3 regions of the Streptomyces sp. NPDC005302 genome follow, and region 1 is predicted to be linked to each of the others. Evidence: riboswitches for the same ligand, from Rfam matches in the RefSeq annotation. Region 1 holds a riboswitch; each other region holds the start of a gene.
What was found. A riboswitch is a leader RNA that binds a small molecule or an ion and turns the genes downstream of it on or off. The one in region 1 is predicted to bind cyclic di-AMP.
Positions count from the first base shown of each region.

Region 2: another riboswitch for cyclic di-AMP. It lies ahead of ABZT74_RS26895 (LysM peptidoglycan-binding domain-containing protein); the one in region 1 lies ahead of ABZT74_RS18830 (NlpC/P60 family protein).
Region 3: another riboswitch for cyclic di-AMP. It lies ahead of ABZT74_RS27500 (C40 family peptidase); the one in region 1 lies ahead of ABZT74_RS18830 (NlpC/P60 family protein).

Region 1 is NZ_JBEXGN010000011.1:126,334-129,672, reverse strand. Features, by position in the region: gene ABZT74_RS18835 (tellurite resistance/C4-dicarboxylate transporter family protein) at 1-590, opposite strand, end outside; gene ABZT74_RS18830 (NlpC/P60 family protein) at 700-1,863, opposite strand; cyclic di-AMP (ydaO/yuaA leader) riboswitch at 1,871-2,042, opposite strand; gene pcrA (DNA helicase PcrA) at 2,381-3,339, shown strand, end outside.
Region 2 is NZ_JBEXGN010000021.1:35,994-39,332, reverse strand. Features, by position in the region: gene ABZT74_RS26900 (HAD family hydrolase) at 1-286, shown strand, start outside; gene ABZT74_RS26895 (LysM peptidoglycan-binding domain-containing protein) at 539-1,267, opposite strand; cyclic di-AMP (ydaO/yuaA leader) riboswitch at 1,272-1,432, opposite strand; gene ABZT74_RS26890 (CocE/NonD family hydrolase) at 1,970-3,339, opposite strand, start outside.
Region 3 is NZ_JBEXGN010000022.1:17,729-21,067, reverse strand. Features, by position in the region: gene ABZT74_RS27510 (LysR family transcriptional regulator) at 1-619, opposite strand, end outside; gene ABZT74_RS27505 (LysE family translocator) at 765-1,445, shown strand; gene ABZT74_RS27500 (C40 family peptidase) at 1,580-2,053, opposite strand; cyclic di-AMP (ydaO/yuaA leader) riboswitch at 2,057-2,239, opposite strand; gene ABZT74_RS27495 (hypothetical protein) at 2,592-2,897, opposite strand; gene ABZT74_RS27490 (hypothetical protein) at 2,905-3,153, opposite strand.

The DNA.
Region 1 (3,339 bases):
TCCCCGGCGCCCCGCGTCACCTCCCGCACGTCGAACCGCGTGTACGCGATCACGTAGAGGATGAGACCGAGCCAGAACAGCACCATCGCGGCATGCGCGAGCCAGTCCCAGCGCTCGGCCGACCCGACCGCCGAGCCCAGCGCGGACAGGCCCTGCGTGGCCACGCAGACGAGGAAGACCCCGCCCGTCGCGCGCCTGCGCCAGTGCCGTACGACGGCCACGAGCAGTACGGGCCAGAGCACGGCCGCGAGCGCGAGGAGGGCCTGGGCGAGGGTCTGCCACCCCAGCGCCGAGAACCGGATGCCGAGCACGGTGGTCGCCGCGACGGCGGTCAGCCCGGCCGGTGTACCGGCCTCCCGGACCCACCGGGCCCGGTCCCGTACCAGCCGGGCGGTGAAGTCGGCGGCGAGTGCCAGCCAGCCGACGGAGGCGAGGGCCAGCGCGATCCGGGAGAGGGTCTCGTGGCCGGTCAGGTCCAGGCCGACCGAGAGGATGCCGGTGGCCATGACGGCGGCCCCGGCGGCGGGTGCCCGCCGCGCCCACCAGGCGGGGATCTGAGGACGGTCGGGCGCATCCGGCATTTCGGGCATGCGTCCGATGCTAGGGACCGCGGGACCGGTTGCCGGTGGGGCACGCGTGCGTGGCGCCGATTTGGCCTCCACGCCCGCGTGCCGCACGCATGCCCGGAACGACAGGCCCCTAGGCGGGGCGCACCACGCTGTGGATCGCCGAGGTGCCGTCGTAGTAGATCGACTCCTCGCGGACGTACGCTCCCGGCTTCGGCGCGTGGATCATCATGCCGTTGCCTATGTAGAGCCCGACGTGGCTGATGTCGTCGTAGAAGAAGACCAGGTCGCCGGGCTTGGCGTCGGCGAGGGAGACCGTCGTGCCGGCGTTCACCTGGTCGTAGGTGACACGCGGCAGCGAGACACCCGCGGCCTTCCAGGCGGCCTGGGTCAGGCCCGAGCAGTCGTAGGAGTCCGGGCCGGTCGCGCCCCACACGTACGGCTTGCCGATCTGTGTGCGGGCGAAGGCGAGCGCCTTGCCGGCCTTCGTCGCGTACGAGGGGTCCGTGGCCGTGGAGCCGGACGAGCCGGTCGTGCCGCCCGACGACGACCCCTGCTCGGTGGCCTTGTCCTTGGCCGCCTTGTCCGCCGCGGCCTGCTGCCGTGCCAGCTCCGCCGCCTTGGCTGCCGCCTGTTCCCGCTTCTTCTTCTCGATCGCCGCCAGCCGCGCCTTCTCCTCGGCGGTCAGCTTCGAGAGCAGGTCGCGGGCCGCGGAGAGCTTGCGCTGCACCGTCGCCTTGGACGTCTTGAGCGCGCTCTGCGTGGTGGTCAGCGACTGGAGGCTCTCACTGGCCTCCGTGCGCTTCTTGGTGGTCGCGGCCTGTTCGGTGACGTAGTCGTCGACGGCCGCCTTCTGGCGGGTCGTCAGACGGCTCATCAGCTGCGTCTGGTCGAAGTAGTCCTGCGGGTCGTCCGCGAGCAGCAGCGTCGCGGTGCCGGGCGTGGAGGCTCCCGTGCGGTACTGCGCGGCGGCGAACGAACCCAGCTCCTCGCGCGCGGAGTTGAGCTTCTCGGTGCGCTCGGCGACGTCGTCGAGGAGGGCGTCGACCTGCTTGCGCTGCTTGGTGGTCTTCTCCCGGGTGGCGTTGTACTTGTCCGTGGCCGTCTCGGCCTGGTGATAGAGGTCGTTGACCTTCTTCTCGACCTCTTCGAGGCTGGGCCTCGGCGCGGCCGGGGGCGCGGCGTTCGCCGTCTGGGAGAGCAGGGCCACGGAGGTGAGGGCCGCCGTCGCGAGGACGGGGGTCCGTATGCCTGCCACGCGCGAACCCGAAGGACGCGACTTGCGGTGCGACGCCAAGAGAGGCGACTCCTTCCGTCATCCGCCTACCGAGTTAGCTGTCGGGTTCGGGCGGGTGGTTCCGGAAGGTTGCCCTACGGTCCTGGCCCCTTCGGGGCGGTCGGACCGATTCACCCCAGGTCGGTGGGTCCCCGGCTCCGGCCGCTTTGTGGGCGGGCCGAACTCGGCGGAGGCCGCGCGGCCCGGCGACGTTCGCCGGTTGCGGTCGGGCGGCCTTCCGGCACGCTAGCCAACTCGTGTGGTCCGTGTGAAGGTTGGAGTGCGATATGCCCGATACATTTTCGTGACCTTGGCCATGTGTGCCGTCTCGGTCGCCGGATATGAGTGGTGTGCACCACTTTGCGCGGGTGTCTCGGGTGCGGCTCCTCCTGGCGTCACGACCCTGGCGCAGACCCGCCGCACCCGCTCCGACGTGCACCGACCGTCACCGGCCGGTCACGCGCACGCGTCACGAGTTCCCGTCGAGTTCCCGGGGTGGCCGCGGTGTGTCAGTGGGGCCGCCTAGACTCGGAGAGCGATGAGCAGCCTCTTTGACGACAGCTTCCTGGCGGACCTCAAGCCCTCCGCGGCCCACGAGGACGAGCACCCGCCGCCGCCCGAGGACGAGCACGCGCCGGAGCCGGTCGCGGACGACCTGTTCGGCGGCCGGTTCGACGTGCCGCCGAGCCGGGACGCGTACTACCGCGACGGCGCCCACCGGCCCGCCGTGGACCCCGCGGCCCTGCTCGACGGGCTGAACGAGAACCAGCGCGCGGCCGTGGTCCACGCCGGTTCCCCGCTGCTCATCGTGGCCGGCGCGGGCTCCGGCAAGACCCGCGTGCTCACCCACCGCATCGCCCACCTCCTCGGCGAGCGCCAGGTGCACCCCGGCCAGATCCTCGCGATCACCTTCACGAACAAGGCCGCGGGCGAGATGAAGGAGCGCGTCGAGCAGCTCGTCGGCCCGCGGGCCAACGCGATGTGGGTGATGACCTTCCACAGTGCCTGCGTCCGCATCCTGCGCCGCGAGAGCAAGCAGCTCGGCTTCACCTCGTCGTTCTCGATCTACGACGCGGCCGACTCGAAGCGTCTGATGGCGCTCGTCTGCCGTGATCTCGATCTCGACCCCAAGCGCTTCCCGCCGAAGTCGTTCAGCGCCAAGATCTCGAACCTGAAGAACGAGCTGATCGACGAGGAGGACTTCGCCGCCCAGGCCACCGACGGCTTCGAGAAGACCCTCGCCCAGGCCTACGCGATGTACCAGTCGCGCCTCCGCGAGGCCAACGCGCTCGACTTCGACGACCTGATCATGACCACGGTCAACCTGCTGCGCGCCTTCCCGGACGTCGCCGAGCACTACCGCCGCCGCTTCCGGCACGTCCTGGTCGACGAGTACCAGGACACCAACCACGCGCAGTACGCCCTCGTACGGGAGCTCGTCGGCACCTCCGAGCACCCCGTGGACGTACCGCCGAGCGACGCCGACCTGCCGCCCGC
Region 2 (3,339 bases), on a different contig from region 1:
GCTGGCGACGGTCACCATGTCGGGACCCGGGACCGTCGAACTCCAGCCATGCGGAGTGACCAAGGCCACCGGCCTCGCGCTCGCCGCGACCCACCTCGGCCTCACCCGGTCGGCGACGCTGGCCTTCGGGGACATGCCCAACGACATCCCGATGTTCGACTGGGCGGCGCACGGGGTCGCGATGGCCAACGCCCATCCGGAACTGAAGGCCGTGGCGGACGAGGTCACCCTCTCGAACGAGGAGGACGGGATCGCGGTGGTCCTGGAACGGATCTTCGGGTTCTAGGAGGGAGCCGGCCCGGGACTTCCGCCGTCGTCCCAGGCCGTGCCGTCAGCACTCCCGGTCCCGGGCGGGTGAGGCGTCGGGGCGCCGGACGCCGGGCGCGTCACCCTCAGGAAGGCGACCGCTCCGCGCACCCGGTCCGCCACCGTCCCACGGCACCGGTCGTTCCCGCCCGCGGGCCGGTACGCCACCGCCGGCGGACCCGAAGGTGCCGCCGGCCGGTGTCGTGCGGGGGCGCGGGGTGCGCCGGTGCGATCAGTAGGCGCCGTTGACGTTGTCGATCGAGCCGTACTTGTCGGCGGCGTAGTTGCAGGCGGCCGTGATGTTGGCGACCGGGTCGTAGGGGTCCATCGACGTGCCGGCCACGTGGTAGGCCTGGAACGTGGGGTCGATGACCTGCAGCAGGCCCTTCGAGGGGGTGCCCGCGACCGCGTTGGAGTCCCAGTTGTTGATGGCCTGGGGGTTGCCGGACGACTCACGCATCACGTTGCGGTGGATGCCGTCGTAGCTGCCCGGAATGCCTGCCTTGCCCATGATGTCCAGGGACTGCTTGATCCAGCCGTCCAGGTTGTTGGCGTACGTGGTGGCGGACGCCTGGGTGGCGGTGGTCTTGGCGGCCGTGGTCGCCTTGGCCGGAGCCTTCAGGGTCTTGGTGCCGACGGTCAGCGTGAGGCCCGTGCGGAGGTGGGCGGGGTTGTCGCCGATGACCGCGCGGTTCGCCGCGTACAGCTTCTGCCAGCCGCCGCTCGACGGGTACTTCTTCGCGATCTTGGTCAGGGTGTCCCCGGCCACCACCTTGTAGGTGACGAGCTGGACGTTCGGGACGACCGCGGTCTTGGCGGTCTTCGCGACCTGGGGGGTCGCGGCGTGGGCGCCGGTCGCGCTCATGAGCGGGAGGGCGAGGGCGAGTGCGCCCGTTCCGGCGGCGATCATTCCGCGGGTGATGAAGGTGGTCCGGCCGTGACGGTGCGTGCCTGCGGGCATGACGAAATGTCCTCTCCGACGCCTACGAGGTGAGCTGTCGGGTTCGGGCGGGAGATGCCCGGCCGCGCTGTTGGGCGCGGCTTCACCCCTAGCCGGTCCGGTCTCCCGGATCGGCGGCTTACCTGTGGTTCCCCCGCTCCTGCCGTGCGTGGGTGGGTGGGTTACCGGGCGGCGGCAGGATTAGGCGATCCGCTCGGTGCGACGAGAACGTATGCGACTGCACATGTCGGGAACAAGGCCTGATGTGGCGGTGAAGATCGCTTTTGCCTGTTTAGGGCGAGGGTGAAACGTCCGATTGCGCCGGAATTGAATCCTCAACTTGCCTTTGGCGAAGGGGGTGGCAAGGAGTGGGCAGCGGGTGATCCATTGGTTCTCGCGTGACTCAACTCACGCGCCCGGGGGTCATCAAGGCGGCATGCCGGGCAAGTCGGGCATTACGCCACCACTGTCCGGGGCGCGGAGAGTTCCGGGACGCCCGCCGGGCGGGCCGCACGGTGTGGGGGACGGGCGGGCCGCACGGCGTGCGGGACCGAGGCGGTGCCGGTGCCGGCGCGGGTGAACTGCGCCGCGTGGAGGCGGAGTTGACGACTCCCGGGCGGCTCACGGCCGAGTGGCCGGGCGGCCTCAGGCCAGATGCCGGGCGGCTCCAGGAAGGATGCCGGGCGGGGGCGGCCGGTGAACTGCCGTTCCCGCCCGCTTCCTTCAGCCCGCGGTGCGCGGGATGCGCTTCTCCCAGGTCCGGTGGAAGACGACCTCGTCGCCGTCCCGGCAGACGACCTCGTTCGAGGTGATGAAGTCCCGCGCGTCGCAGCTGATGACCGACGTCGTCTCGACGCGGGTGTCCCAGGGCAGGTCGGGGCGGTGCAGCCGGACCGTCCAGGTGGACCGGGCGCGGGCGGACAGCGGGTCCGACTCGTCGATCGTGTACGTCTCCCGCGCGTCCTCCGTGCACTCCAGGCCGTCGGGATACACGCGGGTGCCGCCGTAACGGGGATCCACGTCCAGACGCCAGGTGCCCGCGGCCACATCACGCAGGACCAGGCGCTCCGGGCGCGGCTCGTCGAGCGTCACCGGGACCACCACGCCGAGGGGCTCGGCCTCCTCCGCCTCCTCGAAGGTGATGGAGGGGTCCGACTCCCGCGTCCGTACCGGCAGTTCCAGGGTGCTGCCCTCGGGGTCCAGCGTGAATCCGGCCTCGGAGCCGGGCTGCGGCCAGACCCAGGGCCAGTACGCCGAGGAGACGCTCAGGCGGATGCGGTGGCCCGGAGGGAACGCGTAGCCGATGCCGTTCAGCTCGAACTCCACGTCCTCCGTGGTGCCCGGCTCCCAGGGAACGGCCTGGTCGCGGCCACGGCGCGCCGACAGGTTCAGGACGCCCCGGGTGACGAGCGTGGAGGCGCCGTCCGGGGTCACGTCGCACAGCCGGGCGATCACCTGGCCCCGGGCGGACGTCGACGTCAGCCGCAGGCGGACCCGGGGCCGGCCCAACACCCACGTCTCCTCCGGTACTTCGAACTCGAAGCAGACCGACCGGGCGTCCTCCTCGCGCTGGTCGGGCGGCAGGTCCGCGTCGTTCCCGAACGGGAAGAAGCGGCCGGCGTCGACGCCGGTGTGCTGCGGGGAGCGCACCAGGAGCGGGGCGCCCTGGAGCGCGTACGGGACGGGGGTCACCGACGGCGAGGGCCACGCGGGGTCGCCGACCCAGCGGCCGGGCAGCTCCTCGTACACGGTCGCCGGGGGATGCGCGTCCATCACGTAGGAGCGCAGCAGGGGGACGGCGAGCGCGCCCGAGTCCTCGTCCTTGAGCCAGTGGTCCCACCAGCGGAGCGTCTCCTGGAGGAAGCCGATCGCCGGACCCGGCGGCAGGCCCCGGTCGGGGTACTGGTGGGACCAGGGGCCGATGAGACCGCGTACGCGCTCCGGCGGCAGGTTCTCGACCAGGCGCAGCACGGTGTCGCGGTACGGGTCGTGCCAGCCGCCGACCGCGAGGACCGCCGCGCGGATGGCGCCGTAGTCCTCGCAGGCGCTGCCGTGCCGCCAGTAGGCGTCCCGGGTCTGGTGCGCCAGCCAGG
Region 3 (3,339 bases), on a different contig from region 1:
GGTGGTCCGGTGCCATGCTGATCAGCGGCTGGCCCGCGAGGTCCGCGAGGGCCAGCCGTCCCGAACCGGCCGCGAGCACGTGTCCGGGAGCGGTCACCAGCACCAACTCCTCGACCAGGACCGGCTCGACGGCGACGGACGCGGGAAGCGGGACGGGCGGTGCGGGTTCGTAGGTGTGCGTGAGTGCCAGGTCCACCTCGCCGGCCGCGACCGCCGCGATCCCGTGCGGAGGTTCGTAGTCGGCGACCGCCAGCTCCACGTCCGGATGGGCCCGGCGGAACGCGCTGAGCACGGGCGGCAGCAGATGGATGCCCGCCGTCTGGAACGTGCCGAGCCGCAGTGTGCCGCCCGACAGGCCCGCCAGCCGGGCGAGTTCGTGCCGGGCCAGCTCCATCTCGTCGAGCACCCGCCGCGCCCGCGCCACCAGCAGCTCGCCGGCACCGGTGAGCCGGGTCCCGCGGTGCGAGCGCACCAGCAGTGTGGCCCCCGCCTCCCGTTCCAGCTTCGCCACCTGCTGGGAGAGCGCGGGCGGTGTGTATCCGAGCCGTTCGGCGGCGCGGGTGATGGAGCCCGCCTCGGCGACCGCCACCAGCGCGGCCAGTCGCGTCGGGTCGTACATGTGCCACTCCCTGACCCAGGGCCTCCGCCGGACCGAAGGGGAGGGGGCTCGGTACGACCTCTCCCCGAGGTATGAACGAATGCTTAAGAGGAACCCAGGATATTCGACATACCTGCTGAAGGCCCGTGCGGGTGAACCTGGAGGCATGGACGCACAGCTCTTCGCCTTCACCGGGGTCGCCGCCGGCATGGTCGCCATGCCCGGAGCCGACTTCACCGTCGTCGTACGCAACGCCCTCGTCTCGCGCCGGGCCGGAGTCGCGTGCGCCCTCGGCATCGCGGGCGGGCTGCTCCTGCACACGGCACTGGCCGTCGCCGGGGTCGCCGCGGTCCTGACCGCCGTACCGGCGCTGTTCCGGACGCTCCAGCTGCTCGGCGGCGCCTACGTGCTGTATCTGGGCCTGCGTACCCTGCACGTGCTGGGGCGGCCGTGCGGGGCCGACGGGACGGGTACGCCCTCGACGGACCGGGGGGAGGGGCCGGGAGCAGAGACGAGTGGGGCGGCGCCGGCCGGGCCGGGACCGGCCGCTCGGCCGCTGCGGCAGGGCTTCGTCACCAACGCCCTCAATCCGAAGGCGCCGATCACCTTTCTCAGCCTGCTGCCGCAGTTCGTGCCGGCGGGCAGCCCCGCGATGCCGCGGACGCTGCTCCTGGCGCTGATCGTGGTCGTGCTGGCCCTGGTGTGGTTCCCGGCGGTCGCGCTGCTCGTGGACCGGCTGGGACGGTGGCTGCGCCGGCCGCGTGCCGCACGTGCCGTGGAGGCCGTCACCGGCGGTGCGCTCACCGTGCTCGGCCTCGTGCTGCTCCTGGAGCCGCTGAGGGGCTGAGCGGGCGCTGCCGGCGAGCGGAGGGGACGGCCGACGGCCCTCCGGCGCACGGCCGTCCAGGGGCGGCGCGCCGAAGAGGCGTTCGGACCGGTGTGTTCCCCGGGCGGCGGCCCCCGCCGCCGCCCGAGGTCAGGTCAGCTGACCCGCCCGTACCAGACGCTCCGTGTCCAGATCTTCTGGAGCTTCACCACTTCCCCGGTCTTCGGGGAGTGCCAGATCTTTCCCTTCCCGGCGTAGATGCCGACGTGGTACACGCTCCGGCCCGAGTGGAAGAACACGAGGTCCCCGGCCTTGCGATGCGAGGCGGAGACGTGGTGCGTCTTGTTGTACTGCGCCGCGGCCGTTCGAGGCAGCTTCTTGCCCGCCTTCTTGAACGAGTAGAGCGTGAGCCCGGAGCAGTCGAAGCGGTGCGGTCCCGTGGCGCCGTACTTGTACGGGGCGCCGTGCTTCGAGGCCGCGACCTGGAGTGCCTTCGTCGCGGTCGTGGCCGCCTGGGCGTCAGGTGCGAGGCCAGGGACCACGAGGCTGCCGCCGACGGCGGCGATGGTGAGGGCCGAGGCCGTACCGGCCCTGGTCCACAGCGACGGGACACGATTGAGCGCAGTCATGCGCAACCCTTCGTCAGCCGCCTGTGAAGGATGACCTGTCGGATTCGGGCTGGCGAAGTTGCCCGGCCGCTGCTGCGGCTTCACCCCAAGGACCGCCCGGAATGCTGCTCCGGCGGACCGTCGTGCTGGGTCCTCCACTCCTGCCGATGCACTTCTGTCGACCGGGCATCCGGGCGGCGGCAGGACTCGGCGTCCGCCCGGACCGCCCCGCCGCTGCGGCGGGGGCTTGTCGTCGGAAGGGATCTTCACCCATGAACGACGGAAAATCCGAGCGGAACCGGTGTTTTGTGGGCTTACTCACCACTCACCCGTTCGGGTGGACACCCCTCTGTTCGAGGGGGTGTTGGGGACGCGGGCGACCCCCGCACCTGCATCGGAACCCCTCATTCCGCCTTTCTGTCCTCCGTGTTGCGCAAGTCGGAGGGGTCCGAGAAAGGACCGATTCCTACGCCATCAGGGGGTACACCATCTGGTGCGTTTGAGTCGCGGCACGGACGGTCCGGCGACGCGGCGCGCGCCGGACCCGGGTGCGAGTGCCTCAACTGCCGGTCGCGGGCGGGATCGTGACCCGGGCGGCCCGCCGCTCACCGTCCAGTACGCGCAGCGCCTGGGCCAGGGTCGGCGCGTGCACCTCGCTCTCGCCCCGCTGGTGCATGAGCGCGAGCGCGTCCCGCAGGGCCGTCGCCTCGGAGACCAGCGCCTGGGCGGCGCGCAGCCCCCGGTAGGTGTCGCCGGGGCGGGCCGGGTTGATCCGGCCGACCAGGTCGACCACGTCCAGATAGCGGTCGATCAGTTCGGCCTCCGCGCGGGTGAGCGCGGGCAGCGGAGGAAGGTCGGGGATCATCGGCCGCTCACCTCGCGCCGGGTGCGCCGGGTGCGCCGGGCGAGTCGGTGTACGGCGGGACGTTCCGGTCGGGGTCGCGGTGTTCGCGGTGCCTGAGCCGTGCCGTCACGTCGTTCGGCGACGTGCCGTCGATGGGTGCCCCGAGGGACGCGACCCGCTCGTCGAGCGGTTTCGAGCGGGGGTCCGGCCTCCGGGGTCCCGCGCCGGCGCCTTCCGTGAGATCGGGCAGGACGGGGCGGGCGGACGGGCGGTGCATGGGCACCCCTCCTCGCGGTCGATGGATCGACGACGTCTGTAAAAAATGTACAGGCCGTACGTCGCTCGGGAAGGGGGCCGATGCCGAGAGCCAAAGGGCCCTGTCGGGCGGCCGGGAGCCGTTTCGGCTGCGCTCGCGTCGCGTTCCGGAGAGATCCCGCGCTCCTGGGAACGCGGCACGACCGGT